Regions from separate parts of the Pseudomonas wadenswilerensis genome, predicted to be linked through region 3. Evidence: riboswitches for the same ligand, from Rfam matches in the RefSeq annotation. Region 3 holds a riboswitch; each other region holds the start of a gene.
The links. A riboswitch is a leader RNA that binds a small molecule or an ion and turns the genes downstream of it on or off. The one in region 3 is predicted to bind cobalamin.
Positions count from the first base shown of each region.

Region 1: linked by a shared signal. The riboswitch ahead of LOY45_RS16230 (TonB-dependent receptor) and the one ahead of LOY45_RS14140 (CbtB domain-containing protein) in region 3 are both predicted to bind cobalamin.
Region 2: linked by a shared signal. The riboswitch ahead of cobO (cob(I)yrinic acid a,c-diamide adenosyltransferase) and the one ahead of LOY45_RS14140 (CbtB domain-containing protein) in region 3 are both predicted to bind cobalamin.

Region 1 is NZ_CP087191.1:3,538,089-3,548,137, reverse strand. It holds gene LOY45_RS16250 (BCCT family transporter) at 1-1,118, opposite strand, end outside; gene LOY45_RS16245 (tartrate dehydrogenase) at 1,315-2,406, opposite strand; gene LOY45_RS16240 (LysR substrate-binding domain-containing protein) at 2,506-3,423, shown strand; gene LOY45_RS16235 (IS110 family RNA-guided transposase) at 3,468-4,397, opposite strand; gene LOY45_RS16230 (TonB-dependent receptor) at 4,649-6,790, opposite strand; cobalamin riboswitch at 6,900-7,105, opposite strand; gene LOY45_RS16225 (GNAT family N-acetyltransferase) at 7,278-7,835, opposite strand; gene LOY45_RS16220 (carboxymuconolactone decarboxylase family protein) at 7,931-8,275, opposite strand; gene lpxO (lipid A hydroxylase LpxO) at 8,469-9,368, opposite strand; gene ribD (bifunctional diaminohydroxyphosphoribosylaminopyrimidine deaminase/5-amino-6-(5-phosphoribosylamino)uracil reductase RibD) at 9,526-9,990, opposite strand.
Region 2 is NZ_CP087191.1:4,376,661-4,386,709, reverse strand. It holds gene LOY45_RS20105 (PQQ-dependent sugar dehydrogenase) at 1-1,306, opposite strand, end outside; gene LOY45_RS20100 (hypothetical protein) at 1,375-1,953, opposite strand; cobalamin riboswitch at 2,101-2,323, shown strand; gene cobO (cob(I)yrinic acid a,c-diamide adenosyltransferase) at 2,489-3,100, shown strand; gene LOY45_RS20090 (cobyrinic acid a,c-diamide synthase CobB) at 3,097-4,392, shown strand; gene bluB (5,6-dimethylbenzimidazole synthase) at 4,383-5,036, shown strand; gene cbiB (adenosylcobinamide-phosphate synthase CbiB) at 5,036-5,944, shown strand; gene cobD (threonine-phosphate decarboxylase CobD) at 5,937-6,929, shown strand; gene LOY45_RS20070 (cobyric acid synthase) at 6,926-8,380, shown strand; gene cobU (bifunctional adenosylcobinamide kinase/adenosylcobinamide-phosphate guanylyltransferase) at 8,382-8,903, shown strand; gene cobT (nicotinate-nucleotide--dimethylbenzimidazole phosphoribosyltransferase) at 8,900-9,955, shown strand; gene cobC (alpha-ribazole phosphatase family protein) at 9,952-10,049, shown strand, end outside.
Region 3 is NZ_CP087191.1:3,088,503-3,098,551, forward strand. It holds gene LOY45_RS14125 (magnesium chelatase ATPase subunit I) at 1-60, opposite strand, end outside; gene cobN (cobaltochelatase subunit CobN) at 62-3,820, opposite strand; gene cobW (cobalamin biosynthesis protein CobW) at 3,824-4,891, opposite strand; cobalamin riboswitch at 4,988-5,186, opposite strand; cobalamin riboswitch at 5,246-5,473, shown strand; gene LOY45_RS14140 (CbtB domain-containing protein) at 5,572-5,757, shown strand; gene LOY45_RS14145 (CbtA family protein) at 5,769-6,461, shown strand; gene LOY45_RS14150 (cobalamin biosynthesis protein) at 6,466-6,864, shown strand; gene cobM (precorrin-4 C(11)-methyltransferase) at 6,895-7,641, shown strand; gene LOY45_RS14160 (DUF1272 domain-containing protein) at 7,685-7,930, shown strand; one part of gene LOY45_RS14165 (IS3 family transposase) at 8,606-8,912, shown strand; one part of gene LOY45_RS14165 (IS3 family transposase) at 8,912-9,807, shown strand; gene LOY45_RS14170 (CsgG/HfaB family protein) at 10,004-10,049, opposite strand, start outside.

The DNA.
Region 1 (10,049 bases), 450 kb from region 3:
GTGATGAACTGGTGCATGCTGTAGCTTTCCAGGGCGCCGAAGAAGAACCAGCAACCGAAGCTGCCACCGAGCAGCAGGGCCATGACCACTTCCTTGATCTGCCGGCCACGCGACACGCGGGTCACGAACATGGCCACGCCTGGCGCGTAGGACACCCACCAGAGCCAGTAGAACACTGTCCAGTTGCGGGTGAAGGCACCGTCGCCCGCCGGGTCGGTGAACAGACTCATGTGCACGTAGTTCTGGATCATCAGGCCAATCGAGTTGGCGGTGTTGTTGATGGTGAACTGGGTCGGGCCGACCAGCAGCACCACCAGGGCAAACACCAGGGCGCCGATGCAGACTATCTTGCTCAGGCGCTGCAGGCCGCCATCGATACCGATGTAGGAGCTGAGCGAGAACATCACCGCCACCGCACCGATCACCAGCAGTTGCACGGTGAAGGTGTCCGGGGTGCCGGCCAGGTCATGCAGGCCGCGGGTCAGGGTCGAGGCGGTGAGCGCCAGCGACACGGTCAGCGCGCCCATCATGGTCAGCAGGAAGATCAAGTCGACGCTGCGCCCGACCGGGCCGGTGGCCTTGAAGCCGGTCACCGCTTCGACGATCGAGGCCAGGTTCAGGCCGCTCTTCTTGCGCACGTGGAAGTGATAGGCCATGGCCAGCGAGGCCAGGGCATAGATCGACCAGGCACTGACGCCCCAGTGGAAGAACGAGTAGCTGATGCTGTACTCGAGTGCCTTGGGGGTGGCGGCGGCGATGTTCAGGCCCGGGGTCTGGTAGTAGTAGGCCCATTCCATCACGCCCCAGTACAGGGTCGAAGAGCCCATGCCGGCGCAGATGAACATGAACACCCAGGTGGCGGTGGCGTACTCGGGTTTGCCACTGCCCAGGCGGATGTTGCCGTACTTGCTGAAGGCCAGGTACAGCACCGCCAGCGAGCTGCCGAACACCAGCACCTGAACACTGGTGCCGAAGGTCCGGGTCGACAGTTCGAACAACTGGTTGGCCGCGCTTTCGGCTTCGCCCGGGAAGGCTGCAAGGCCGATGACGGTGAGCAGCACGGCAATCAAACTCACGGTAATCAGGAACACATCAATCTTTTTATTTTTGTGCGACATCATCGTCTCCTGGACGTTGGCGTTCTTAGCTATACCCGGCAGGCACTCCGGGGTGTTGCGGCAGCACTCCCTGCTTCGTTGTTAACTTAAAGTTAACGTGAATCTTTTGGTTAACAGATTCTGCAGATAATCCGCTTCACCCGCAAGAGCCAAGGGGCCGTTTTGTCAGACAATTCTGACAATCGGCCCCTGGTCATCAACCTTCGATCAGCGCGCTGATAGCTTCACCGACTTGCTGGGTCGACTTTTGCCCGCCCATGTCGCGGGTGGTATCGCCGGCGGCGATGACCTGCTCGATGGCTTTGAGAATGTCGTCGTGGGCGGCGCGGTAGCGCGGGTCGGCGCCGTCGTTGCCAAGGAACTCGAGCATCAGCGCGCCCGACCAGATCATCGCGATCGGGTTGGCGATGTTCTTGCCGAAGATGTCCGGGGCCGAACCGTGCACGGGTTCGAACAGCGACGGGAATTTGCGCTCGGGGTTGAGGTTGGCCGATGGCGCGATGCCGATGGTGCCGGCGCAGGCCGGGCCGAGGTCGGAGAGGATGTCGCCGAACAGGTTCGAGGCCACCACCACGTCGAAGCGATCCGGCTGCAGCACGAAGCGGGCGCAGAGGATATCAATGTGCTGCTTGTCCCAGCTGATTTCCGGATAATTGGCAGCCATGGCCGCGGTGCGCTCGTCCCAGTAGGGCATGCTCACGGCCATGCCGTTGGACTTGGTCGCCGAGGTCACGTGCTTGCGCTCGCGGGTTTGCGCCACCTCGAAGGCGTACTTGAGGATGCGGTCGACACCCCGGCGGGTGAACACCGACTCCTGCAGCACGAACTCGTTGTCGGTGCCTTCGAACATGCGCCCGCCCAGGGACGAATATTCGCCTTCGGTGTTCTCGCGGATTACCACAAAGTCGATGTCGCCAGGCTCACGGCCGGCCAGCGGGCAGGGTACGCCGGGGAACAGGCGCACCGGGCGGATGTTCACGTACTGGTCGAAGTCGCGGCGAAACTTCAGCAGCGAGCCCCACAGCGAAATGTGGTCCGGGACCTTGTCTGGCCAGCCCACGGCGCCGAAGTACAGGGCGTCGAAATCCTTGAGCTGCTCGAACCAGTCGTCCGGCATCATTTTTCCGTGGGCCAGGTAGTAGTCGCAGCTGGCCCATTCGAAGAATTCGAAGCTGATGTCCAGGCCATGCTTGCGCGCGGCGGCCTCGACCACGCGGATGCCTTCGGGGAGTACTTCGTTGCCGATGCCGTCACCGGGAATTGCGGCGATTCTGAAAGTCTTGCTCATGAGGGGCGCACTCGTTGTCTAGGGAACAGGTGCGGCTCATGCTATAAGGGCAGGATTCAGAGATAATCTCGTGATTCATGGATTCTTAGTGCACGCATCGTGAATAATCTTCCCAGCCTCGACGACCTCAATATCTTCCTCCAGGTGGCCAAGCGCGCCAGCTTCGCGGCGGTGGCCGAAGAGCTCGGCATGTCGGCCGCGTTCATCAGCAAACGCATCCGCGTGCTTGAGCAAACCCTTGAAGTGCGCCTGCTGCACCGCACCACCCGGCGGGTGACGGTGAGCGAGGAGGGCGAGCGGGTGTACCAGTGGGCGCAGCAGATTTTCGATGCGGTGCAGCGCATGGGCGACGACATCAGCGCCCAGCACCGCGAACCGGTGGGCCAGCTGCGGATTGCCAGCAGCCTTGGCCTGGGCCGGCGATTTGTGGCCCCGGCGTTGTCGGAACTGGCCGAGCGCTACCCGCGCCTGGATGTGCGCCTGGACGTGCATGACCGCCTGGTGGACCTGATTGAAGAGGGCGTCGACCTGGATATTCGCGTCGGTAACGCCATCGCTCCCAACCTGATTGCCAAGCCGCTGGCCAGGAACCGCCGGGTGCTGTGCGCTTCCCCGGCCTACCTGGCCCGGCGCGGCACGCCCAAGGTGCTGGCCGAGCTTGCCAGCCATGATTGCCTGGTGATCAAGGAGCGTGACCACCCGTTTGGCGTCTGGCAGCTGGAAGGGCCGGGGGGCGAGGAGAGCGTGCGGGTGACCGGCAGCCTGTCGAGCAACCATGGTGAAGTGGCGCACCAGTGGTGCCTGGATGGGCGAGGAATTTTGCTGCGCTCGTGGTGGGATGTGCACGACAGCCTGGCCGATGGGCGCCTGGTGCAGGTGCTGGCGGAGTATCACCAGCCGGCGGACATCTGGGCGGTGTATACCTCGCCGCTGGCCAGTTCGGCCAAGGTGCGGGTGGCGGTGGAGTTTTTTCGCCAGTATTTTGCCGAGCGCTATAGCTTGCCTGAGCTAGGTTGACAGGGCCGGTGTACACAGGCCCATTGTGGGAGCAACTGTCTTGATCAGGCTGTTTGCACTCGCCAAGGGGTATTGTCCCGCAGCATTGCATTCAGCCTGACGATCAGCACCCGCATGCAAGCTACGAGTGCCACCTTGGCGCACTTGCCACGTGCCCGAAGTGCTTCGTAGCGTGCTTTAAATTCTGTGTTGTGACGGATGATGATCCAGCTCGACATGTACAGCACTCGCCTTACATGGGCCCGACCACCCCATATCTGGCGGTGCCCTCGATGGCTACCACTATCGTTGTTGTAAGGCGCTACGCCCACCAGCGCGGCGATCTGACGGCGGTCCAACTGCCCCAGTTCAGGCAGTGAGGCGAGCAGATTTGCGGCGGTTACCCGACCGATTCCGCTCACCGCCAACAACTGACTCGCCCTGGTATCGTCCAGTTGCACCATCGCCTGGTCAATTTCTTCGTCGAGGCGTTTGATCAGCACTTTCAGGTGTTCTATGTGCTCATCAAAGTGGGCCATCGCCATTGCCGAGCGGCATTGCAGGCGACGCCGTTTGTAGTCATCACGGCTCTGCACAAATTGGGCGCGCTGCTTCACCAACTCGCGCAGCTCTTCGCGTTCCGGGCTGATCGGTTGGCTTTGAGGAACGCTGAGGTGTGCAGCGAAGTCCGCAAGGACTTCGGCGTCGATCTTGTCGGTTTTGGCTTTTTTACCCATGGCATCGGCGAATTTCCGGGCACGGGCTGGGTTGATGCAGATGGTTTCCAGTCCTGCTGAGGCCAGGGCGATCAACACATCTTTCTCGTAGCCGCCTGTCGCTTCGATCAGCACTCGACTGATCTTGAAGTCCTTCAGACGCTCAAGCAACGCCTCGAAGCCTGCGGAGTTGTTGGCCACTTCGAAGCGGATTTTCTGAGGTTTGATGCAGATTTCCAAAGTGGCTTTGGCAGTGTCGATTCCAACAGAAGACAACATGGCTGAACCCTCTTACACTCAGTTGTGAGAGCGCTCTGGCTTGGCCCACGCTTGTGATTCGAGAGGCGCTCAATCAACTGTTCGGGCTCGGGCCAGAGTGGAGAGGTGAATGGCAGCTTTGCTCCCACACGTGCTTTAAGCACTACCGGCGTACAGCTTGCCATTCACCGCTCTCACTTCTGATTCTATTCCTACCTCAAGACACAAGCCGGCGTTGCCGGCGATGGGCTGCAACGCAGCCCCGGTTCACCTCAGAACGTGTAATCCACCGTCGCAAAATACGACCGCGGCTCACCCATCAGCCACTGCTCGCCACTGTGCGCAGTGGCCGCATAACGGCGGTCGAGCAGGTTGTTCAGCTGCAGGCCCAGACGCACATCCGGCAGCACCTGCCAGCCCAGGTTGGCATCGACCACGGTAAAGCCCGGCACGCTCTGGGAGTTGGCGGTGTTGGCATAGCGCTCATCGACATAACGCAGGCCCATGCCGGCGTCTACGTTGTGGCTGAAGCCTTTGCTGACCCACAGGTTGGCGGTCCGCCGCGGTACGTTGCTTGGGCGATTGCCAGCACGGGAAACGGTTTGCCCACCCACCGTCTGGTCGAAATCGTCGTACTTGGCGCGCACCACCGAGGCGTTGGCCGAGACATGCCACTGGTTGGCCAGGGCCAGCTCCAGGGTCGCTTCCAGGCCATCGGAGGTCTGCTGCCCGGCCTGTTCCTTCTGGTGGGTGTCGGGGTTGTCGACCAACAGCTTCTTCTTGACGATGTGATAGGCCGCCAGGGTCCACTCGCCACGGCCATCCCAGAACAGCTGCTTGAGGCCGAACTCGGTCTGCTTGGCTTCGGTCAGGTCGAACTTCTGTTGGCTCGGGCTCAAGGTCACCAGGTCGCTGACGCCATCTTCACTGGTGGAGTACTGGCCGTACAGACTCAGCTCGTCGTTGACTGCGAACACCAGCCCGGCGCGCCAGTTGCCGCCGTTGAGGCTGCGGTCAGTGCGGGTGTCGTTGACCAGGTTGTTGCGGTCGATGTGGTTCTGGTCGCGACGAATGCCGGTGACCAGCGACCAGCGCTCCGACAGCTGGGTGCGGTTCTCGGCGAACAGGGCGAAGGTGCGGGTGGTGCTGTCGGTTTGCGGGCGGGTCGGGCTGGCGCTGTGGAAGTAGCCCGGCGCCGGCTGCCACGGGTCGATGAAATCGCCGCCAATGTCGTTGTACGGCGAGTTGCTGTCGATGCCGAAACGGATGCGGTTGTACTCGGCGCCGACCACGGTTTTGCTGGCCAGGCCAAACAGCGAATGGTCGAAGGTGAAGCTCTGGCGGTCGCCGACCTGTTCCTGGTCGTGCCTGATCTCCAGGTAGCTGCCGCGCTCAAGCTGGCCGACGCCGCTGTTCCAGGTGTAGTCCTCGGCGTTGCGCCAGTGCCGGCGGCTCTTGAGGTAGTACAGCTGGTTGCTGGCGCTGATCGAATCGCTGATGGCCCAGTCGGTGTTAAAGCGGGTCCACTCGTCGTGGTAGTGCTGGGCCGAATCCTTGAGGTTGTAGTTTTTCTTGCGCAGGCTGTCGCGATAATGGCCGTCGATCAGCGGCGTGCCGAAGTAGTTCATCGGGTCGGCATCGCCGCGCTCGTGGGCGAGGGTGAAGCTCAGGTCGTCGCTGGCATCGAAGCGCAGGGCGGCGCTCATGGCCAGGTTCTTCGAGTCGCCGCGGTCGACCCAACCGTTGCTTTCCTGGCGGTTGAGGGTCACCCGGTAGCTCAGCCGCTCGCTCAGCGAACCACCGCTGTCCAGGCCCAGTTGCTGGCGGTCGTAGGAACCATAGCCCAGGCGCAGGTGGTTACGGATCTCGCCGGTAAAAGGTTTTTTCGGAATCACGTTGATCACCGCACCCGTGGCGCCTTCGCCGTACAGCACCGAGGCCGGGCCACGGATCACGTCGATGCGCTCGACCATCCACGGGTCGACCGGGAAGCTCTGGGTACCGGCGCCGGTGTACATGCGCGAGCCGTCGAACAGGGTCATCACCGAGCCGTGGCCGCTGAAGCCGCGGGCCGACAGCGCCGTATTGCCGTTGCCCGGGGTGGCGACCGAGGTGATGCCCGGCGAGCGGGTCACGGCGTCCTGCACGGTGAGGTTGTTGCGCCCGTCGATGACCTCGCTGGCGAGGCTGCTGGTGCTGGCCGGGGTGTCCATGGCACTGAGGTCCAGGCGCGAGCCGGTCGGCAGCGGGGTGGCCAGGCTGATGGTTTGGTTGTCGCTGCTGCTGGTGATGGCCGTCGAGGGCAGGGCCAGGGCAGAGGGGTTGGTGTCTTCGGCGAAAGCCGGCACGGAGAATGCCAGGCAGGGGGCCAGGGCATTGGCCGCCAGGGTATGAAGCTTGGAATTTCGGGACATGTCGTTCCACAGTCAACAGGAAGAATGAATCCCGGAGGGAACAACGCATGGAGGCATGGCGCACGCGCAGGCGGACGCCAACCGGCCTGCGCCCGCCCACCGCGGGGTTGCCAAACAGAAGCTTCAGGCCGGTCTCCGGGCTTGCGAGGGTCATGAAGGCCTTCACCTTCCCATGCCGAGGCACAGTGGTGTTTCGAAGGCTTCGCTCGCTTACCGTTGCGGGGGCAGCGCCGGACTGGTCATTTGCATGACGCACCGGCTTCCCGTTTCACCCTGCGCACGGCGGCGCAGGACACCTGAAACTGGCGCGCATCTGAACACCGAAAACCTTTGCAGTCAACGGCTTGCGTATCTGAGCAGATCAGTTTTTGGGTGGCGCTTCTAGGTCAACAGCATCGCCGGCAAGCCGGCTCCCACAGGGTTCGGTGTGCACCGTAGCTGTGGGAGCTGGCTTGCCAGCGATGAGTCCAGCTCAGACAGCGACGTCTCAACGCCCGCGCTTGCGCGACACCACCGCCTCGATATTCTTGCGCCCGATCAGCATTGGCTGCTTCGGCTCTTCCAGCCACTTGTACATCACCAGGCTGTCCACCAGCCCCAGGTGCGCATGCCGGTAGGCATTGGGCAAACGCCCGACGATGGCAAAGCCAAGCTTCTGCCACAAGGCCACCGCGACCTCGTTGCTCGACACCACCGAGTTGAACTGCATGGCCAGAAAACCCAGCTCCCGGGCCAGCTGCTGCGAGTGCTCGCACATCAACCTGGCGACACCGCGCCCACGGGCGGCGTCGCAGACCATGTAGCCGCAATTGCTGACATGGTTGCCGGGGCCGGCGGCATTGGCCTTGAGGAAGTAGGAGCCGAGCAGCACGCCATCCTCTTCGGCCACCAGGGTTCGCAGCGGCGCTTCCAGCCACAGCTGGCGAGCTTGCTCCTGGCTCATGGCCGGGTCGAAGGCATAGGTTTCGCGGGCGCTGACAATGCCCTGGAAGGTCGGCCAGAAAAGCTCGAAGTCGGCGGCGGTCATGGGGCGGATGTGGATCATGGTGGTTCCTGAAAACGGTTCGCCCGCTAGCTTATGCGAAAACGCCAGGAAGTGGGTGAGGCGCGGCGCGACCGCGCGCTCACGTGAGGGAGAGGTTACAGCCCAGCCTTGCCCACGGCATCCAGTGCCCGCGCCGAATACACCAGCGCCGCCCCGGCGTTCATGGCCACGGCCACGCCCAGGGCTTCGGCGATTTCTTCGCGGGTCGCGCCTTGCTTGACCGCCTGGGCCGAGTGCACGGCGATGCAGCCGTCACAGCGGGTGCTGACTGCCACGGCCAGGGAAATCAGCTCACGGGTCTTGGCGTCCAGGTGGTTGGTCCTGGCTCCGGCGCCACTGGCGGTCATGTAACCGTTAACCGTGTCGGGAGAGAGTTGCTTGAGATCGCCGATGCCGCCCATCAACTGATTACGGTAGGCATCCCAGTCCATCATGCTCATTGTCTTCACCTTGGTGTGGTTGGCAACTAGAACAGTGACGTTAGTTTTTTTTGCGGCAGGGCGCCGTTGCTCGATGGTCGGGGAAAGGCAAGACTTTGGGAGGGAGAGGGTCTCATCGCTGGCAAGCCAGCTCCCACAGAGAAAGCATGCACTGAACCTGTGGGAGCTGGCTTGCCAGCGATAGCGGTCTGAGTCAGATATAGATGAACACCAGCACCAGCGCCGCCACCACCGCCCATTTCTCCAGGTAGTAACGGGTGCGGTTGCGCTTCTTCAGCGCCTTGCCGCGCTCGCGGATCTTGTAGATGCGGGTGAACAGGCGGTTGATGCCGCCGGTCTTGTCACCGGCATCGTTGGGCGCGGCGGCCGCGGCCATCACGCTGCGGCTGAACCAGCGGTTGAACGCCGTGGCCCAGCGGTACTTGAGCGGACGCTCGACGTCGCAGAACAGAATGATGCGGTTGTGCTCGGTCTGGTTCGAGGCGTAGTGGATGTAGGTTTCATCGAACACCACCGCCTCGCCGTCGCGCCAGGCGTAGTTCTCGCCGTCGACGCAGATGTAGCAACCGTCATCGTTTGGCGTGTCCAGGCCCAGGTGGTAGCGGTACGAGCCTGCGTAAGGGTCGCGGTGGCGCACCAGCTTGGAGCCCGGCGGCAGGGTGGCGAACATCGCCGCCTTGACCGAGCCGATGCCCTGCAGCAGCTCGGTGGTGCGTGGGCACAGCTTCATTGCCGAAGGGTGGCTCTCGCCGTACCACTTCAGGTAGAAGCGCTTCCAGCCGCTCTTGAAGAACGAGTTGAAGCCGACGTCGTCGTAGTTCTGCGAGCTCTTGATCTCGCCGACGTGCAGCAGTTGCTGGGCCTCGGCGCGGATTTCCTGCCAGTTGTCCTGCAACGGCTTGAGCTCGGGGAAGGACTCGACTGGCAGGTACGGCTTGGCCGGCAGCTTGGAGAACAGGTACAGGAACACGTTGACCGGGGCCAGGAAGCTCGAGTGATCACCCAGCTGACGGGTGACCTTGTGCCGTACCCGGCCGCGGAAATGGACGTAGGCAATCGAGAAAACAAACAGTAGAACTAAGAAAATTTTCATGGGCGAATACTTGTCGATGTGGCGATGCGCCATGGCATAAGCCCGCCAGCATAAACAATCATGTCCACGGTTTGAACTAAATGTTACCGGTTATGTGCCCGACCATAGTGCTAGGCGCAACCGTTTGCCTTAACGATTCAGCCTGCGCGGTTGTCCCTCAGCAAACGTCGAGCGCTGCCCCGGCCCTGTTCAGGTAGGGCGTCAGGTCACCCGCCGCCTGTGCCTGGAGCAAGCCGATGATCACCTCTATGCCGGCCTGTTCGAGCAACGCGATACCCGCCCCGGCATTGCGCGGGTCGGGGTCGAGCATGGCAACGAACACGCGCTTGATGCCGCGCTTGATCAAGGCTGTGGCACAGGACGGCGTGCGGCCATGGAAGGAGCAGGGCTCGAGGGTCACGTAGGCCGTCACCCCGTCGGCATCGCCGTCGAACTGCGCCATGGCCATGGCTTCAGCGTGGTGTTGCCCTGGTGCTTGGGTAAAGCCGCGGGCAATGATCCGGCCGTCGCGCACCAGCACGCAGCCCACCGGGGGATTGGGCAGGCAGGTGGGCAAGGCGCGGCGGCCTTCGCTCAGGGCCTGGTGCATGAACAGCTTATCGCTGGGTGAAAAACAATCCATTGTCGTTCAGCTCCTGGGGTAGTGATGGCGCGAGTGCGCGTACACAGCGTAATCCAGCT
Region 2 (10,049 bases), 1.3 Mb from region 3:
TGCTCACCCGCCAGATCTTGTTGCCCACATCATCCGCCACCAGCAACCCTCCGCGCCGGTCGTTGATCACCCCGACCGGGCGGCCCATGGCCTTGCCCTCGTCATTGAGGAACCCGGTCAGCAGGTCAATTGGCTTGCCTGCAGGTTTGCCTGCGGTGCTGAACGGCACAAAGATCACTTTGTAGCCGCTGTGCGGCTTGCGGTTCCATGAGCCATGCTGGCCGATGAATGCGCCTTGCTCGAAAGGCGCCGGTAGCACGCCCTGCTCGGCAAAGGTCAGGCCCAGCGACGCCGTGTGCGGCCCCACTGCATAGTCCGGCGCAATGGCGCTGGCTACCAGGTTCGGATCAGAAGGGTTGACCCGCTGATCGACGTGCTGGCCGTAGTAGCTGTAGGGCCAGCCGTAGAAGCCGCCATCCTTGACCGAGGTAATGTAGTCGGGCACCAGGTCGCTGCCGATCTCGTCGCGCTCGTTGACGGCGGTCCACAGCTGGCCGGTATGGGGTTCCCAGGCCAGGCCGTTGGGGTTGCGCAGGCCGGAGGCGAATATGCGCTGCTGGCCGCTGGCCGGGTCGATTTCCCAGATCGCCGCACGGCCTTTTTCCTGGTCCATGCCGTTCTCGCCGACATTGCTGTTGGAGCCGACAGTGACGTAGAGCTTCTTGCCGTCACGGCTGGCGATCACGTTCTTGGTCCAGTGATGGTTCAGTGTGCCGCCCGGCAAATCAGCCACCGGCGTACCCGGGCCCTTGATCGAGGTGGCGCCGGATTCGTAATGAAAGCGCAGCAGGCGATCGGTGTCGGCGACGTAGAAGTCGTTGCCAACCAGGGCCATGCCAAACGGAGAATTGAGGTTCTCGATAAAGGTCGTGCGGGTTTCCGCGACGCCGTCATGGTCGCTGTCGCGCAGCAGGCTGATGCGGTTGGCGCTGGGGACGCCGGCGCCGGCGCGGTCCATGACCTTGCCCATCACCCAGCCGCGAATGCCCTTGCCGTCATCGGGCTTGGGCGGGGCATTGGTTTCGGCCACCAGGATATCGCCATTGGGCAGGGCGTAGAGCCAGCGCGGGTGGTCCAGGCCTTCGGCAAAGGCCGCCACCTGAGTGCCGGGCGCGGCCTTGGGCGTCATACCCCGGGGCCAGCCGATGGCCGGGGCGATGTTGACGGTGGGAATCAGGGTCTTGTTGGGTTCGGGCAATTGCGGCGACGGGCCGACCCCGTCGCTGACCTCCAGGCGCGCGTTCTCGCCGCACCCGCTTAATCCCGCAGTCACTGCCAGCAGCAGTGCAATCCGGCTGATGCCCATGTCGTTTCCCTCGCGATGATGGCCGCTATTGCCAGTAGAGGCGGATCAGGCGCGGGAGGTTCCCTGGTTCAGGCCTGCTTGAGCAGCAACGCCACCCCGGGGTGGTACTGGCCGGCTTCGTTGTGCAGCTTGCGGTAGGCGTAGGGGAAGTACCAGGCAATGGCGCAGGCGTTGTGCTTTTGCAGGTCGTCGACCAGGTCCTGTAGTTCTTCGGGGCTGGCGTGCTGGCCGGCTTTCCAGGGGCTGGCGAACAGCGCGGCGACCTTGAGCTGGCTGGGCGCGGCAACCTGGCGTGCGGCATACACGGTTTCGGCCAGGGCATTGTTCAGGTCCAGCCTGGCAATTTTCGGCCAGCGCTGGCTGGCTTGCAGGTAGGCGGCTTCTTCGCGGTTGGCGATGTACAGGTCGCAGCGACCTTCACGATCACCTTCATCGCGCTGCTTCTTGCTCTGATGCTGCTGCAGGGTCACCAGCTCGGCTTGCCAGGCGGCGGCCGAAAGCAGGCCGAGGTTGGCTTGGGCACCGTGCCAGTAGGGCGCATCGCCATCACCGAGGGTCTGGTTGAAGCGGTCGATACAATCGACCCAGCGCTCCAGGGCGGGGCGCAGGAATTCCAGGCGCGCATTGTTGATGATCAGGCCTTGCATGCTGCTCTCCCTTATAGTTGTGATCGAGTACAGCCGAGGTATGGCTATTTGATATCACTGAAGTCAGTGTTGCACAAGATGTCAAAGGCGCCATTGATCCAGGCCAGTTCAGCGCCTTTCATTGACGCTCCGGGTGCAACCCTCTAACCTTCGCGACTTGTTTCAGGTGCTCTGCAGGCGATGGCCTGGCAGGGTGAAACAGGGAAGCCGGTGGGCGCGCAAGGCGCGCGAATCCGGCGCTGCCCCCGCAACGGTAGGTGAGTCAAGGCCGCGCAGGGCCACTGGGTGCTCGACCCGGGAAGGCGCGCGGTCCCGGGTGTTCATGGCCCCGCTCACAAGCCCGGAGACCGGCCTGTTACAGCCAACGGCATCACGGAGGGTGATGCGCGGTTCCTCCGGCCTGTGCCGTAGCCCTGCGCGTTTTCCGTCTGCCATATCCATTCATTTGTCACGCCGTTCCTCGCCGCGAACCCTGAGCAGCCATAGACTGCTACGCTCGTTGCGGGTCGGCCGACAGTGGTTTGCGGAGAACCTCATGACTGAATCCACCGAGCGCGACGAACGCCACCTGGCGCGCATGCAGCGCAAGAAGGCCGTTATCGACGAGCGCATCGCCAATTCGCCTAACGAATGCGGCTTGCTGCTGGTGCTCACCGGCAACGGCAAGGGCAAGAGCAGTTCGGCCTTCGGCATGCTCGCCCGGGCCATGGGCCATGGCATGCAGTGCGGCGTGGTGCAGTTCATCAAGGGCCGCAACAGCACCGGCGAAGAGCTGTTCTTCCGGCGCTTCCCGGAACAGGTGCGCTACCACGTGATGGGCGAGGGCTTCACCTGGGAAACCCAGGACCGCCAGCGCGACATCGCTGCTGCCGAAGCCGCCTGGGCAGTGTCGCGGCAGATGCTCCAGGACCCGTCGATTGCCTTCGTGGTGCTCGATGAGCTGAACATCGCCCTCAAGCACGGTTACCTCGATCTGGACCAGGTCCTCAGCGACCTGCAGGCGCGCCCGCCGATGCAGCACGTGATTGTCACCGGTCGTGCGGCCAAGGATGAAATGATCGAACTGGCCGACACCGTCACCGAAATGGGCATGATCAAGCACGCCTTCCAGGCCGGTATCCGCGCCCAGAAGGGCGTCGAGCTATGAGGGATGCGCGCCATTGCCCGGCGGTATTGATCGCCGCACCGGCCTCCGGCCAGGGCAAGACCACGGTGACCGCCGCTCTGGCGCGCCTGCATCGCAACCAGGGGCGCAAGGTTCGCGTATTCAAGTGTGGCCCGGACTTTCTCGACCCGATGATTCTCGAGCGCGCCAGCGGTGCGCCGGTGTATCAGCTCGACCTGTGGATGGTCGGCGAGCAGGAAAGCCGCCGTCTGTTATGGGAAGCGGCGGCTGAGGCCGACCTGATCCTGATCGAAGGGGTCATGGGGCTGTTCGATGGCACGCCATCGAGCGCCGACCTCGCTCGTCATTTTGGTGTGCCGGTGCTGGCGGTGATCGATGGCACGGCCATGGCCCAGACCTTCGGTGCCCTGGCCCTGGGCCTGGCGCGCTATCAGCCGGACCTGCCGTTTGCCGGGGTGCTGGCCAACCGCGTCGGTACCCTGCGCCACGCTCAATTGCTCGAAGGCAGCCTGACCGAAGGGCTGCGCTGGTACGGCGGGCTGTCGCGAGAAACCGGCATCGAACTGCCGAGCCGCCACCTGGGCCTGGTCCAGGCCAGTGAACTGAACGACCTCGAAGCACGCCTGGATGCAGCTGCAGCCGCCCTGGGCGCCAGTTGCGATGCGGCTTTGCCGCCGGCGGTGAGTTTCGCCGCGCCGACCGAGCTTGTGAGCGAGCCCTTGCTGCAAGGTGTGCGCATCGCGGTCGCCCGCGACGAAGCCTTTGCCTTCACCTATGGCGCCAACCTCGACCTGCTGCGGGCCATGGGCGCGGAGCTGGCGTTCTTCTCGCCGCTGCATGACGTGAGTTTGCCGCAGGCCGACAGCCTGTACCTGCCCGGTGGTTACCCGGAGCTGCATCACCAGGCCCTGGCGGCCAACTCGCCGATGCTCGCAGCCATTCGCGCCCATCATCACGCCGGCAAGCCGTTGCTCGCCGAATGTGGCGGCATGCTCTATCTGCTCGATGCCCTGACCGATGTCGCTGGTGAGCGCGCCGAATTGCTCGGGTTGCTGGCTGGTGAGGCGGTGATGCAGAAGCGCCTGGCCGCCCTGGCCTTGCAGGCGGTGGAATTGCCCGAAGGTACCTTGCGCGGGCACACCTACCATCACTCGCTGACCAGCACCGGGCTTGAGCCGATTGCCCGTGGCCAGAGCCCCAACGGTGGCCGTGGTGCCGAAGCGGTGTATCGCTGTGGCCGGCTGACCGCTTCCTACGTGCATTTCTACTTTGCCTCCAACCCCCAGGCGTCGGCGGCGCTGTTGTGTCCATGACCGAGCATGCCTTTACCGAAGCCGAACGCGCGGCGGTCTACCGCGCCATTGGCGAACGCCGTGACATGCGCCACTTCAGCGGCGGCGAAGTCGCCCCTGAACTGCTTGCACGCCTGCTGCAAGCCGCGCATCAGGCCCCCAGTGTTGGCCTGATGCAGCCCTGGCGCTTTATCCGCATTACCCGACGTGAACTGCGCCAGCGTATCCAGGCCCTGGTGGAGGAGGAGCGGTTGCGTACCGCCCAAGCCCTGGGCGAGCGCTCCGACGACTTCATGAAGCTCAAGGTCGAAGGCATAAATGACTGTGCCGAACTGCTGGTTGCCGCGCTGATGGATGAGCGCGAAGCGCATATCTTCGGCCGCCGAACCTTGCCGGAAATGGACTTGGCATCGCTGTCGTGTGCGATCCAGAACCTCTGGCTGGCCGCCCGCGCCGAAGGCCTGGGCATGGGCTGGGTATCGCTGTTCGAACCCCGGGCCCTGGCCGAGCTGCTGGGCATGCCGGCCGGTGCCAAGCCGCTGGCAATCCTTTGCCTGGGGCCGGTGCACGAATTTTACCCGGCGCCCATGCTGGTGCTTGAAGGTTGGACCACGGCGCGTCCGTTGCACGAAATGCTGTTTGAAAACCAGTGGGGAGAGTCTTGATGAGTGTGGCGTTGCTGACTGTGGCCGGGGTGGCGCTGGATGCGTTGCTGGGCGAGCCCAAGCGCCGGCATCCACTGGTCGCGTTCGGGCGCATGGCCGGGCGCCTGGAGCAACGCTTCAATGCCGGTGGCCGCGGTTGGCGCAGCCATGGCGTCACCGCCTGGTTCCTGGCCGTGGTGCCGCTGACCTTCCTGGCCATGCTGCTGTCCTGGTTGCCGTACATTGGCTGGCTGGTGGAAGTGCTGGCGCTGTATTGCGCCCTGGGCCTGCGCAGCCTCGGCGAGCACGTGACGCCGGTGGCCGAAGCCTTGCGCCAGGGCAACCTGGAACACGCCCGCCAGCGCGTGGGTTACCTGGTCAGCCGCGAAACCCGTGAGCTGGATGAAACCGCCGTGGCCCGCGCCGCCACCGAGTCGGTGCTGGAGAACGGCAGCGATGCGGTGTTTGCCGCGCTGTTCTGGTTCGTCGTTGGCGGTGTGCCGGGGGTGGTGCTCTATCGCCTGAGCAACACTCTGGACGCCATGTGGGGCTATCGCAATGAGCGCTTCGAACGCTTCGGCTGGGCCGCGGCGAAGATCGACGACCTGCTCAACTACATTCCGGCGCGGCTGGTGGCCCTGACCTACGCGCTGCTGGGCAAGACCCGCCTGGCCCTGAACTGCTGGCGGCGCCAGGCGCCGTTGTGGGACAGCCCCAACGCCGGCCCGGTAATGGCTGCCGGAGCGGGGGCGCTGGGTGTCGAGCTGGGCGGCCCGGCGGTGTACCACGGCGAGCTGCACGAGCGCCCGCAGCTGGGCGAAGGCCCGCAGGCCGATGCCGAGGCCATCGAGCGCGGCTGGCGCCTGGTGTGCCAGGGCGTGTGGTTGTGGTTACTGCTGTTGTGCCTGGGGGCTGAATTCTATGCTTGAGCACGGTGGTCGCCTGCAGCGCGCAGTGCAGCAATACGGTATCGCCCGCGAAGACTGGCTGGACCTGTCCAGCGGTATTGCGCCTTGGCCCTATGCAATCCCCGAGATCCCGCTGCGCGCCTGGGCACGCTTGCCCGAGACCGACGACGGCCTGGAACAGGCTGCCTGCGAGTACTACCAGGTCAACCAGTTGCTGCCCGTGGCCGGTTCCCAGGCAGCGATCCAGGCGTTGCCGCGCTTGCGCCGCCCCGGTACGGTCGGCGTACTGTCGCCATGCTACGCCGAGCACGCCGAAGGCTGGCGCCGTGCCGGGCATCGGGTGCGTGAGTTGGCTGAAGATCAGGTTGACTACTACCTCGACAGTCTCGACGTACTGGTGGTGGTCAACCCCAACAACCCCACTGGGCGGCTGATACCTGCCGAGCAACTGCTCGAATGGCATGCGCGCCTGGCCCGTCGCGGTGCTTGGCTGCTGGTCGATGAAGCCTTCATGGACAACACCCCGCAGCACAGCATCGGCGAACACGCCGAGCGCCCGGGCCTGATCGTGCTGCGCTCGTTCGGCAAGTTCTTTGGCCTGGCCGGTGTGCGCCTGGGCTTTGTCCTTGCCGAGCGGCAACTCCTGCAATTGCTCGCCGAACAGCTCGGGCCCTGGACCATCAGTGGCCCGACGCGCATCCTCGGCCAGGCGTGCCTGCTCGATAGCGCCGCGCATCAGCAGCAGATTATCCGCTGCGCCGTGGCCAGCCAGCGCCTGGCCGAGGTGCTCAGCGCTGGTGGATTCGCTGCGCACGGCAGCTGCGACCTGTTCCAGTACCTGGTCACCGAGCAGGCGCCGCAACTGCATGAATTCATGGCCCGGCGCGGCATCCTGCTGCGCCTGTTCAACCAGCCGCCCAGCCTGCGCTTCGGCCTGCCGGCCAGTGAGCAGGATTTCCAGCGCCTGGCCCGGGCCTTCACCGATTACCGCAAGGAACAGCCATGACCACCTTGATGGTGCAGGGCACCACCTCCGATGCCGGCAAAAGCACCCTGGTGACCGCGCTGTGCCGCTGGCTGCTGCGTCAGGGCGTTGCCGTGGTGCCGTTCAAGCCGCAGAACATGGCGCTCAACAGTGCAGTGACCGCCGAGGGTGGCGAGATCGGCCGAGCCCAGGCGGTTCAGGCCCAGGCAGCCGGCCTGGCGCCGCACACAGACATGAACCCGGTGCTGCTCAAGCCCAACAGCGACACCGGGGCCCAGGTAATCGTCCATGGCCGCGCGGTCACCAGCATGAATGCCGTGGCCTATCACGACTACAAGGTCATCGCCATGCAGGCTGTGCTGGCCTCGCACCAGCGCCTGAGCACAGCCTATCCGGTGGTGATGGTTGAAGGTGCCGGCTCGCCGGCCGAGATCAACCTGCGGGCCGGCGACATCGCCAACATGGGTTTTGCCGAGGCGGTGGATTGCCCGGTGATCCTGATTGCCGACATCAACCGTGGCGGGGTTTTCGCCCATCTGGTCGGCACCCTGGAATTGCTCTCGCCGAGCGAGCAGGCGCGGGTCAAAGGTTTTGTCATCAACCGTTTTCGCGGTGACATCGCCTTGCTCCAGCCCGGTCTGGATTGGCTCGAAGAACGTACCGGCAAACCGGTGCTGGGCGTGCTGCCCTATGTGATGGACCTGCACCTGGAAGCCGAGGACGGCATCGACCAGCGCCAGGGCATCAAGGCCGGGCGCCAGCTCAAGGTCATCGTGCCGGTGCTGCCGCGTATCAGCAACCACACCGATTTCGATCCGCTGCGCCTGCACCCGCAGGTCGACCTGCAGTTCATTGGCCCCGGCCAGCCGATTCCGCCGGCCGACCTGATCATCCTGCCCGGCTCCAAGAGTGTGCGCGGGGATCTGGCGCAGTTGCGCGAGCGCGGCTGGGACCAGGCGATCAGCCGTCATTTGCGTTATGGCGGCAAGGTCCTGGGTATTTGCGGCGGGCTGCAAATGCTCGGCCGGCGCGTGGAAGACCCATTGGGCCTGGAAGGGCCGGCGGGTGTCAGCGACGGCCTGGGGCTGCTGGACTTTGTCACCGTGCTGGAGGCCGAGAAACAGCTGCGCAATGTCGCCGGTACCCTGCAACTGGAACAAGCGGCCATCAACGGCTACGAGATTCATGCCGGCGTCACCCAGGGACCGGCGCTGGAGCGCCCGGCGGTGCAACTGGACGATGGTCGCGCCGATGGCGCCATTAGCGCCGACGGGCAGATCCTCGCCACCTACCTGCATGGCCTGTTCGAGGCGCCGCATTGCTGCGCCGCGCTGTTGCGCTGGGCCGGGCTGCAGGAGGCAGAGCAGATCGATTATCAGGCCCTGCGCGAACGCGACATCGAGCGCCTTGCCGATCTGGTCGAGCAGCACCTGGACACCGCGCGCCTGCGCCAACTCTGCGGACTGAACTGAAATGCTCAACCTGATTCTTGGCGGTGCCCGTTCGGGCAAGAGCCGCCTGGCCGAACAGCTGGCGGTGCAGAGCGGCCTGGCCGTTACCTACATCGCCACCAGCGAACCGCTCGACGGCGAGATGAACGCGCGGGTGCAACTGCACCGCGAGCGGCGTCCGCCGGAGTGGGCATTGATCGAAGAGCCGCTGGAACTGGCCCGGGTGCTGCGTGCCAATGCCAGTGCCGGGCGCTGCCTGCTGGTCGACTGCCTGACCCTGTGGTTGACCAACCTGCTGATGCTCGACAACCCCGAGCGCCTGGCGGCTGAACGCACTGCACTGCTCGATTGCCTGGCGCAGCTGCCGGGCGAAATCATTGTGGTCAGCAACGAAACCGGCCTGGGCGTGGTGCCCATGGGCGAGCTGACCCGCCGTTATGTCGATGAAGCCGGCTGGCTGCACCAGGCCATTGCCGAACGCTGTCAGCGCGTGGTGCTGACCGTCGCCGGCCTGCCGCTCACCCTTAAAGGACCTGCACTATGAGTCAAACCTGGTGGCTTGAAGCCTGTCGTCCTGTTGACCAGGCTGTTCGCGAACAGGCCCTGGCGCGTCAACAGCAACTGACCAAACCGGCTGGCTCGCTGGGCCGCCTGGAGCAGTTGGCGGTGCAGCTGGCCGGCTTGCAAGGCCAGCTCAAGCCCAGCGTTGAGCAGGTCTGGATCGCAATCTTTGCCGGCGATCACGGCGTGGTCGCCGAGGGTATCTCGGCCTATCCGCAAGCAGTGACCGGGCAGATGCTGCATAACTTCGTCAGCGGTGGCGCCGCCATCAGCGTGCTGGCGCGGCAGTTGAATGCACAGCTGGAAGTGGTCGACCTGGGCACCATCGACCTCGCGCTGGAGCTGCCGGGTGTACGCCATCTGCGCGTCGGCGCCGGCACGGCGAACTTCGCCCAGGTGCCGGCGATGACCCATGAACAGGGCGTGCTGGCCCTGCAGGGCGGGCGCGAGAGTGCCTTGCGCGCGGCCGCCAGCGGCGCCCAGTTGTTTATCGGCGGCGAGATGGGCATCGGCAACACCACCGCCGCCAGCGCCCTGGCCTGTGCCTTGCTCGGCTGCCCGGCTGTGGAGCTCAGCGGCCCGGGCACAGGGCTGGACGCCGCCGGTGTACGGCACAAGGCCGAGGTCATCGAGCGAGCGTTGCAGCAGCATGCAGATCTCGGCGACGACCCGCTGCAGCGCCTGTTCTGTTTTGGTGGCTTTGAGATCGCCGCACTGGTCGGTGCCTACCTGGGGTGCGCCCAGGCCGGTGTTGCCGTGCTGGTGGATGGCTTTATCTGCACGGTCGCTGCGCTGGTGGCGACGCGCATCAACCCGGGTTGCCGCGACTGGCTGCTGTTCGGCCATCGTGGCGCCGAGCCCGGGCATCGCCGGGTGCTCGCCGAGCTCGACGCCGAGCCGCTGCTGGAGCTGGGCCTGCGCCTGGGCGAGGGCAGTGGCGCGGCGCTGGCGGTGCCGGTATTGCGCCTGGCCTGCGACCTGCACGGGCAGATGGCGACCTTCGCCGAAGCGGCAGTGGCGGACCGCCCGGCATGATCATCGACCTGCTGCGCCACGGCGAAACTGAACTGGGTGGCGGCCTGCGTGGCAGCCTCGACGATGCCCTGACCGCCAAGGGCTGGGCGCAGAT
Region 3 (10,049 bases):
CAGTTTCAGCTCATCGGCGCCGACCACGGCAGCCAGGGGGAAGTGTGCAGGTTCACTCATTTCAATTCTCTTCTTCGCCGTCCAGCAGCTGTTCTTCCAGGGCTTCGCGGTACTCGCCGGGCTCCTGCCAGAGCCCGCGTTGCTGGGCTTCGAGCAGGCGCTCGGTGATGTCGCGCAGCGCCTCGGGGTTGTGCTGGCGGATAAAGTCGCGGGTCGGGCCATCGAGCACATAGGCGTCGGCCAGCGACTGGTAATGGTGGTCGTCGATCAACTGCGTGGTGGCATCGAACGCGAACAGATTGTCGACGGTGGCAGCCAGTTCGAAGGCACCTTTATAGCCGTGGCGCTTGACCCCGTCGATCCACTTGGGGTTCAGCGCCCGGGCACGGATCACCCGGTTCAGCTCTTCTTTCAGCGTGCGGATGCGCGGCCGATCCGGCTGGCTATGATCGCCGTGGTAGCTGGCGACGCTGCTGCCGCCCAGGCTTTCCACGGCGGCGAGCATGCCGCCCTGGAACTGGTAGTAGTCGTTGGAATCGAGCAGATCGTGCTCGTGGTTGTCCTGGTTCTGCACCACCGCCTGCACCTGGCTCAGGCGCCGGGCAAAGTGGGCGCGCGCCGGCGTGCCGTCATCGGCAGCGCCGTAGGCATAGCCACCGTGGTTCAGGTAAACCTCGGCCAGGTCCTGGCGGTCATTCCACAGGCGCCCGTCGATGGCATTCTGCACGCCAGCGCCATAGGCGCCCGGCTTGGCCCCGAACACCCGCCAGCCGGCCTGACGGCCCGCCTGTTCGGCATCCACACCCTGGGCCAGCAATTCAGTACGTTCGCTACGGACCTTGGCCGCCAGGGGGTTGAGGTCATCCGGTTCATCCAGTGCCGCCACCGCTTGCACAGCAGCGTCGAACAGTTTGATCAGGTTGCCGAAGGCATCGCGGAAAAAACCCGAGACGCGCAAGGTGACGTCCACCCGCGGCCGGTCGAGCAGGCTCAAGGGCAGGATCTCGAAATCGTCGACCCGCTGGCTGCCGCTGGCCCACACCGGTCGCACACCGAGCAAGGCCATGGCCTGGGCGATATCGTCACCACCGGTGCGCATGGTCGCCGTACCCCACACCGACAGGCCCAGTTGGCGCAGGTGATCGCCATGATCCTGCAGATGACGCTCGAGGATCAGGTTGGCCGAGGCAAAGCCGATGCGCCAGGCGGTGGTGGTCGGCAGGTTGCGCACATCGACAGTATAGAAGTTGCGCCCGGTCGGCAGCACGTCCAGGCGCCCGCGGCTTGGCGCGCCACTCGGGCCAGCGGGCACGAAACGGCCGTCGAGGGCAGCGAGCAGGCCGTGCATTTCTGCCGGGCCGCAGCCGTCCAGTCGCGGTGCGACCTGCTGCTCCAGCGCCTCGAGAATGGCCTGCACTTGCGCCCATTCCGGGCCGCCGACAAGCTGCACGGTGCCGTCGAGCATCTGCTCGATCAACTGGCTGGCATACAGCTCCAGGCGCTCGCGGGTATCGCCCGCCGTGCGCCATGCCTCGTCCAATGTAGCCAGCAGTGAAGGCCTCGGGCCCTGCCAGGGTTGGCCAAGGTCGCAATCGAGCGGATCGAAGCCCAGGTTCAGCGCCCTGGCCAGGGCCCGCAACAAACTGCCGTTGGCCCCGCGCCCATCACCGCGCTCCACCCGCAACAGGGCCAGCAAGGTATCGGTGCGCAAACGCCCGGCAGGCGACTCGCCGAACACATGCAGGCCATCGCGGATCTGCGACTCCTTGAGGTCGCACAGGTAGGTGTCCAGGCGCGGCAGCCACACCGCGGCATCGTCCAGCGCACCTTCGATCTGCAGCTCGCGGTCGATATGGTTGTCGCGCACCAGCGCCAGGATGTCGCGCTGCAGCTCGCGGGCCCGGCGCGGGTCGAGCAACTGCGCCTCGTAGTACTCGTCGGCCAGCAGTTCCAGGTGACGCAAGGGCCCATAGGTTTCGGCGCGGGTCAGCGGCGGCATCAGGTGGTCGATGATCACCGCCTGGGTGCGCCGCTTGGCCTGGGCGCCCTCACCCGGGTCGTTGACGATAAACGGGTAGATGTTCGGCAGCGGGCCGAGCAAGGCGTCCGGCCAGCAGCTGTCGGACAAGCCGACGCCCTTGCCCGGCAGCCATTCCAGGTTGCCGTGCTTGCCGACATGGATCAGCGCATCGGCGGCAAAGCCGTGACGCAGCCAGAAGTAGAACGCCAGGTAAGCGTGCGGCGGCACCAGGTCGGGGTCATGGTAGACCGCGCTCTGGTCCAGCTGGTAACCACGGGCCGGCTGGATGCCGACGAAGGTCAGGCCGTAGCGCAGGCCGGCGATCATCATCCGCCCGCTGCGGAACATCGGGTCCTGGCTCGGCTCGCCCCAGCGTTCGCGCACGGCTATCTGGTTGGCCTCGGGCAAGGCGGCAAACGCCGCCAGGTAATCCTCCAGGGCCATGCTCTGCATGCACGGGCGCAGGTCGAGGCTGTCCAGGTCATTGCTGACGCCACCGAGCAAGGCCTGGATCAGCGCCGTACCACTGGCGGGCAAGGGGGCCAGGGGATAGCCCTGCGCCTGCAAGGCGCGCAGGATATTCAGCGCCGCGGCCGGGGTGTCGAGCCCCACGCCATTGCCGATGCGGCCATCGCGGGTCGGGTAGTTGGCGAGGATCAGCGCCACACGCTTCTGTGCGTTGGGTAGCTGCGCCAGGTCACACCAGCGCCGCGCCAGCTCGGCGACAAAGTCCATGCGCTCGGGCTGGGCACGGTAGCAGACCACGTCGGACTGGCTGCGCTCGCTGCGCCAGGCCAGGTCCTTGAAGCTGATCGGCCGGGTGATGATGCGCCCGTCCAGCTCCGGCAAGGCGATGTGCATGGCCAGGTCGCGGGCACCCAGGCCCTGCTCGCTGGCCTGCCAGGCCGGCTCGTTGTCCTGGGCGCAGATCGCCTGCAACACCGGGACATCGCGGCGAAACGGCCGCAGGTGCGGCTGCTCGGGGCTCGACTGGGCAAAGCCTGTGGTGTTGATGATCAGTGCAGCGTCGACCTGGTCCAGCCAGTCCTCGACCTGCTGCAGGCAACCGGCCTCCTTGAGGCTGGCCACGGCAATCGGCAAGGGGTTGAGCCCGGCCAGCTGCAAACGCTCGCAGAATGTATCGATGAAGGCGGTGTTGGCCGCCTGCAGGTGCGAGCGATAGAACAGGATCGGCACCACCGGCTGCTCGACCTGCCACTCGCCGAACCAGTCCTCCAGCGCCGCAGCCGCCTTGCGCGGGTGATACACCGCAGTGCGCGGCAGTTGTTGCGGCTCGCTCCAGGAGTAGGCGCAATTCAAGTACTGGCTGGCGAGGCAGTTGAACAGGTTCAGGGCATTGGCCTTGCCGCCCTGGCGCAGAAAGTGCCAGAGCCGTTCGGCCTGCTCGGCCGGCACCGTGCTGAGGCTGGTCAGCTCCGGGTCCGGACGGTCGTCGCCCGGCACCAGGATCAGTTGTACACCACGGGCGGCCAGCTCCAGCAGCTGTTCCACACCATAGCGCCAGTAGCCGACGCCACCGTGCAGCGACACCAGGATGACCTTGGCATGGCGCAGCACCTGGTCGACATACAGGTCGACCGAGGCGTGATTCTGTACCTGCATCGGGTTGGCCAGACGCAGGCTGGGGAAATCCTCGGGCAACTGCTGGGCGGTTTCGGCCAGCAGCGCCAGGTGCGAGTCACCGCTGCAGAGGATTACCAGCTCGGCCGGGGTCTGGCCGAGGTCGGCAATGCTGTCGTCCGGTACAAAACCACCGGGCTGGGTCCGCAGCAGGTGCATCGGTCAAGCGCCCAGGGCGGCGCGCAGGCTCGCTTCCAGTTGTGCCGCATCCAGTTCCTGGCCAATCAGCACCAGGCGCGTGGTGCGCGGCTCTTCGCTGCGCCAGGCGCGGTCGAAGTGCTTGTCGAAACGGGTGCCCACGCCCTGGATCAGCAGGCGCATCGGCTTGCCCGGGATAGCGGCAAAGCCCTTGACCCGCAGGATGCCGTGCTGCACGACCAACTGGGTCAGGGCATCGAGCAACAGGCTTTCGTCGGCTTGCGGCAGCTCGATGGAGATCGAGTCGAAGGCGTCGTGATCATGGTCGTCGTGATCGTCACCGTCGTGGTGCGAATCGTGGTGGGTGCGGCGGCCATCGATATGCGCCTCGGATTCGGCGCCCAGGCCCAGCAGCACGTCCAGCGGCAGACGGCCGCTGCTGGCTTCGATCACCTTCACCGCCGGTGGCAGCTCTTCTACGACTTCGGCGCGCACCTTGGCCAGGTCGTCGGCAGCGATCAGGTCGGCCTTGTTCAGGACCACCAGGTCGGCGCTGGCCAACTGGTCGGCGAACAGCTCGTGCAGCGGCGATTCGTGGTCCAGGTTGGGGTCGAGCTTGCGTTGGGCATCGACCTGGTCCGGGTAGGCGGCAAAGGTGCCGGCGGCGACGGCCGGGCTGTCGACCACGGTGATCACCGCATCGACCGTGCAGGCGTTACGAATCTCTGGCCACTGGAAGGCTTGCACCAGGGGCTTGGGCAGGGCCAGGCCGCTGGTTTCGATGAGGATATGGTCGAGGTCGCCGCGACGGGCCACCAATTCGCGCATCACCGGGAAGAACTCTTCCTGCACGGTGCAGCACAGGCAGCCGTTGGCCAGCTCATAGACGCGGCCGTTGGCCTCTTCTTCGCTGCAACCGATGCTGCACTGCTTGAGGATTTCGCCGTCGATGCCCAGCTCGCCAAACTCGTTGACGATCACCGCGATGCGCCGCCCCTGGGCGTTGTCGAGCATATGCCGCAGCAACGTGGTCTTGCCCGAGCCGAGGAAGCCGGTAACGATGGTGACGGGGAGTTTGGCCAGTGTTTTCATGTCGATGCCCTTGGCAGGATGGCGGGCATGCGGGACGAGCGCCAAAGGTGTCACGCACCTGGCCTGTTCGCCACCGGATCACCCCGCCCGGTTGAATGTCGGAAACTGTCCGAGGCAGGTCTCCTGGCTTGCATTGCACCGGCGCCAGGGCCAGTCGAACGACGCCTTCCCGCACGCGGTGCAGTGGCTGTGTCGAACGCTTCAATGCTTACAGTTGCGGGGGCAGCCGCGGCTTCAACCGCGTTCCCGTCTTAGCTTCGGCCAGCGCCGAAGAACCTCGAAGCGGCTAGGCTACGCAGTGCCCGGTGAGCGGTCAACTGCTGTCACGATTGACGCCTGCCCGCGCCCGTGATTTGCTAACGCCATTCGTTTGGGTGCCCCTTGAGGGTGAAACTGGGAAACCGGTGCGTCATACACTTCTTTATTTGGTGTACGACAAGTCCGGTGCTGCCCCCGCAACGGTAAGTGAGAAAAGCGTCAGAACCACTGTGCCCGCTGCCTGGCATGGGAAGGTGACGCCTGTGGTGTGGCCAGCTGCCAACCCTCACCAGCCCGGAGACCGGCCCGACGCTTGACCGAACAAACCCGCGGTGGGCGGGCGCTGTTACACCCCCTGGGCGATCCTCGCGCAGGGGTTGGCTGCGCTTGCCTGTTGCCGACAACACCAAGAGGAAAGCGCCATGCGTACCAGTACCGCCAGTAATGAAGCCGTTACCCCTTCAAGCCTCAGCCAGCGCCTGCTGGTTGCTGTCGGCGCCTCGCTGCTGGGCCTGTGCCTGGTCTACTTCGCCGGTTTCTCGCACATCGAAGCGGTGCATAACGCCGCCCACGATACCCGCCACAGCGCCGCCTTCCCTTGCCACTGAGTGCTGCCCCGATGATCAAGCGTATCGCCAGTACTGCAGGCTTTACCGGCCTGCTGGCCGCCCTGCTGCTGACCCTGCTGCAAAGCTTCTGGGTCGCGCCGCTGATTCTCCAGGCGGAAACCTATGAAAGCGCCGCGCCTGCGGTCGAGGCGCCCCATGAACATGCGGCCGGTACCGCCGAGCATCATCACGACAGCGAAGCCTGGTCGCCGGAAGACGGCTGGCAGCGGGTGCTGTCGACCACCGGCGGCAACCTGGTGGTGGCGGTCGGTTTCGCCCTGATCCTCGCCGCGCTCTACACCCTGCGCGCACCGAAGACCGTGATCAGCGGCGCGCTCTGGGGCCTGGGCGGCTTTGCCGTGTTCTGCCTGGCGCCGACCCTGGGCCTGCCCCCGGAGCTGCCGGGTACTGCTGCCGCCGACCTGGCCCAGCGCCAAGCCTGGTGGGTCGGCACGGCTGCCGCCACCGCCGTCGGTCTGGCCTTGATCGCATTCGCCCACAACTGGCTGCTGAAGATAGTCGGTGCAGTGTTGCTGGTGGTGCCTCACGTGATTGGCGCGCCGCAGCCTGAAGTCCACCAGATGCTCGCCCCAGAAGCCCTGGAAGCCGAGTTCAAGGTCGCTTCGCTGCTGACCAACGCCGCGTTCTGGCTGGCCCTGGGCCTGATCAGTGCCTGGCTGTATCGCCGTTCGAGCCAGGCCTGAACGGATGCAGCTGTACCTCGGCCTGGGTTGCCGTCGCGGCTGCCCGGCCGACGCCCTGAGCGACCTGCTCACGCGTACCCTGCTCGCCCATGACCTGCCGCCCGGCGCGGTCATGGGCCTAGCCAGCATCGACCTCAAGCACGACGAACCCGGCCTGCATGAACTGGCCCGGTGCCTGGGCGTGCCGCTGCTGTTCTTCAGTGCGGCGCAACTGGCTGTTTTCGAACAACGCCTGAGCCATCGTTCTGCGGTGGCTTACCGGCACAGTGGCTGTTATGGCGTGGCCGAGAGCGCCGCCCTGGCCCTGGCCGAGCAACTTGGCGGCCCGGCCCGCCTACTGGTACCCCGCACCCTGCAGGCCGACGCCAGCCTGGCATTGGCCTGCACCAGCGGTTTTCGCTGATAATCTGCACTTTCCCCGCAAGGACTCCCCATGACCGTCTATTTCATCGGCGCCGGCCCCGGCGATCCGGAGCTGATCACCGTCAAGGGCCAGCGCCTGATCCAGCGCTGCCCGGTGATCATCTACGCCGGCTCCCTGGTCCCGGCCGCAGTGCTGGAAGGTCACCGCGCCGAGACCCTGATCAACAGCGCCGAACTGCACCTGGCGCAGATCATCGAGGCGATCAAGCGCGCCCATGATCAGGGCCATGATGTGGCCCGGGTGCACAGCGGCGACCCCAGCCTGTATGGCGCCATCGGCGAGCAGATCCGCTACCTGCGCGAGCTGGGCATTCCCTACGAGATCGTCCCCGGCGTCACCGCCGTTGCAGCCAGCGCCGCCCTGCTCGGCTGCGAGCTGACCTTGCCGGACATCGCCCAGAGCGTGATCCTCACTCGCTACGCCGACAAATCACCGATGCCCGCTGGAGAACAACTGACCGATCTTGCCCGCCACCAGACCACCCTGGCCGTGCACCTGGGGGTCAAGCACCTGGCAAAAATCGTCGAAGAACTGCGCCCGCACTATGGCGCTGACTGCCCGATTGCCGTGGTGCACCGGGCGACCTGGCCGGATCAGGACTGGGTGCTGGGGACCCTGGAGACGATTGTCGAGCTGGCCGCGGCCAAGGATTTTCGCCGTACCGCGCTGATTCTGGTGGGCCGGGTGCTGGGTAACGACACCTTCTCGGAGTCGGCGCTGTACCGCGCCGGGCATGCCCACCTGTACCGGCCCTGAGCGTATACACTGACGATTCCGATCCGCCTGCGAGGACCTGACCATGCTCGAACTGCGCCCGAACTGTGAATGCTGTGGCACTGATCTACCCGGCGAGAGCCCGGACGCGTTGATCTGCTCGTTTGAATGTACCTTTTGCCGCGACTGCAATGAGCGTCAGCTCAAGGGCCAGTGTCCCAATTGCGGCGGTGAGCTGGTCAAGCGCCCGGCGCGCTCGGTGGCCAAGCTGGTCAACAACCCGGCGTCGACCCAGCGGATCGTCAAGGAACAGGGCTGCCCGAGCCATTGAGGTAAACCTGACTGGCAAGGCTTTGCCTTGCATCGCCGGCAAGGCCGGCTCCCACGATTGATCTGTGTACGCTGCCGAACCTGTGGGAGCTGGCTTGCCAGCGATGGGTTTCGTCAAGGAACAGGGCTGCCCGAGCCATTGAGGTAAACCCGACTGGCAACGCTTTGCCTTGCATCGCCGGCAAGGCCGGCTCCCACAATTGATCTGTGTACGCCGCCGAACCTGTGGGAGCTGGCTTGCCAGCGATGGGTTTCGTCAAGGAACAGGGCTGCCCGAGCCATTGAGGCAAACCTGACTGGCAAGGCTTTGCCTTGCATCGCCGGCAAGGCCGGCTCCCACAATTGATCTGTGTACGCTGCCGAACCTGTGGGAGCTGGCTTGCCAGCGATGGGTTTCGTCAAGGAACAGGGCTGCCCCACCCATTGAGGTAAACCTGACTGGCAAGGCTTTGCCTTGCATCGCCGGCAAGGCCGGCTCCCACAATTGATCTGTGTACGCCGCCAAACCTGTGGGAGCTGGCTTGCCAGCGATGGGTTTCGTCAAGGAACAGGGCTGCCCCACCCATTGAGGTAAACCTGACTGGCAAGGCTTTGCCTTGCATCGCCGGCAAGGCCGGCTCCCACAATTGATCTGTGTACGCCGCCGAACCTGTGGGAGCTGGCTTGAACTGGCCTAATGATTTTGGACACCTTCGTCGGGCGCTATTATGGCGCCCAATTGGAGGCAAAATCAGTGCGAAAATCTTACTCGAACGAATTCAAAATCAAAGCTGCCGAGATGGTGCTGGACGATGGTGAGTCAGTCCCTGATGTCTGCGAGAGCCTTGGCCTAGGGCGGACCGCGCTTCGTCGCTGGGTCGAGCAACTGCGCCAGGAACGAGAAGGTCAAACACCAGTCGGCGCCAAGGCCATCACTCCAGAGCAGCAGCGAATCCAGGAGCTGGAAGCGCTAGTCCGGCAAAAGGACCGGGATATCGAAATCCTAAAAAAGGCCAGTGCTCTCCTGCTTCGGGACTCCAAGGATCGTTCTCGCTGATCAACGAACTGAGTGAGCAATTTGGTGTTTTCGACTGCTGTCGCGTCCTTGGAGTTCGGCGCAGCAGTTTCTACGCATGGCGAAAACGCCAAGGACGAAAGGATCCGGTCAGAGAGGATCTGCGTTCAACGATGGTCAGCCTTTTCAAGGCCTCTCGTAGCTCTGCTGGGTCGCGAACGCTGGTTCGGGAATTGCGTCGTGCTGGCCATAAAGCCGGGCGATACAAGGTACGTATGCTGATGAAGGAAGCCGGTCTGCAATGCAAGCAACGCAGGCCGCATCGTTACCGATCATCGGGCACAGAAGCATTGATCGCGAGTAACCAGCTCAAGCGAAACTTCAACGTCTCGACGGTCAACCAGGTGTGGTGCGGCGATGTCACCTACATCCAGGTAGGCAAGCGTTGGCTGTACTTGGCGGCTGTGATCGACTTGTATGCTCGCCGAGTGGTGGGCTGGGCTTTCTCAATGATCGCCGATGCCCGGCTTGCCTGCGAGGCGCTACGAATGGCGGCCGAATCTAGAGGTAGACCGGCTGGAGTGATGTTCCACTCGGATCAGGGTTGTCAGTACACCAGCCATAAATTCAGGGCTGCTCTTGAGGAGTACGGTCTGGAACAGAGCATGAGTCACCGAGGCCAGTGCTGGGATAACGCCGTCATGGAGCGCTTCTTCGGTGCATTGAAGTCTGAGTGGATGCCAGCAGAGGGTTACGAAACCGAAGCGCAAGCACAGTTAGACATCCAGGCTTATCTGATGCGTTACAACCTTAAGCGTCTCCACAGCTACAACGGCTATGAAACCCCGGTAGCCATGGAGAAAAAGCTCAAGGTTGCGGCATGAACCTAAACCGGTGTCCAAAATCTGTTGACCAGTTCAGCTTGCCAGCGATGGGTTTCGTCAAGGAACAGGGCTGCCCGAGCCATTGAGGTAAACCTGACTGGCAAGGCTTTGCCTTGCATCGCCGGCAAGGCCGGCTCCCACAATTGATCTGTGTACGCCGCCGAACCTGTGGGAGCTGGCTTGCCAGCGATGGGTTTCATGGGCTCTGGTACTGGCTCAGGTATTTATCCAGCACCGCCTTG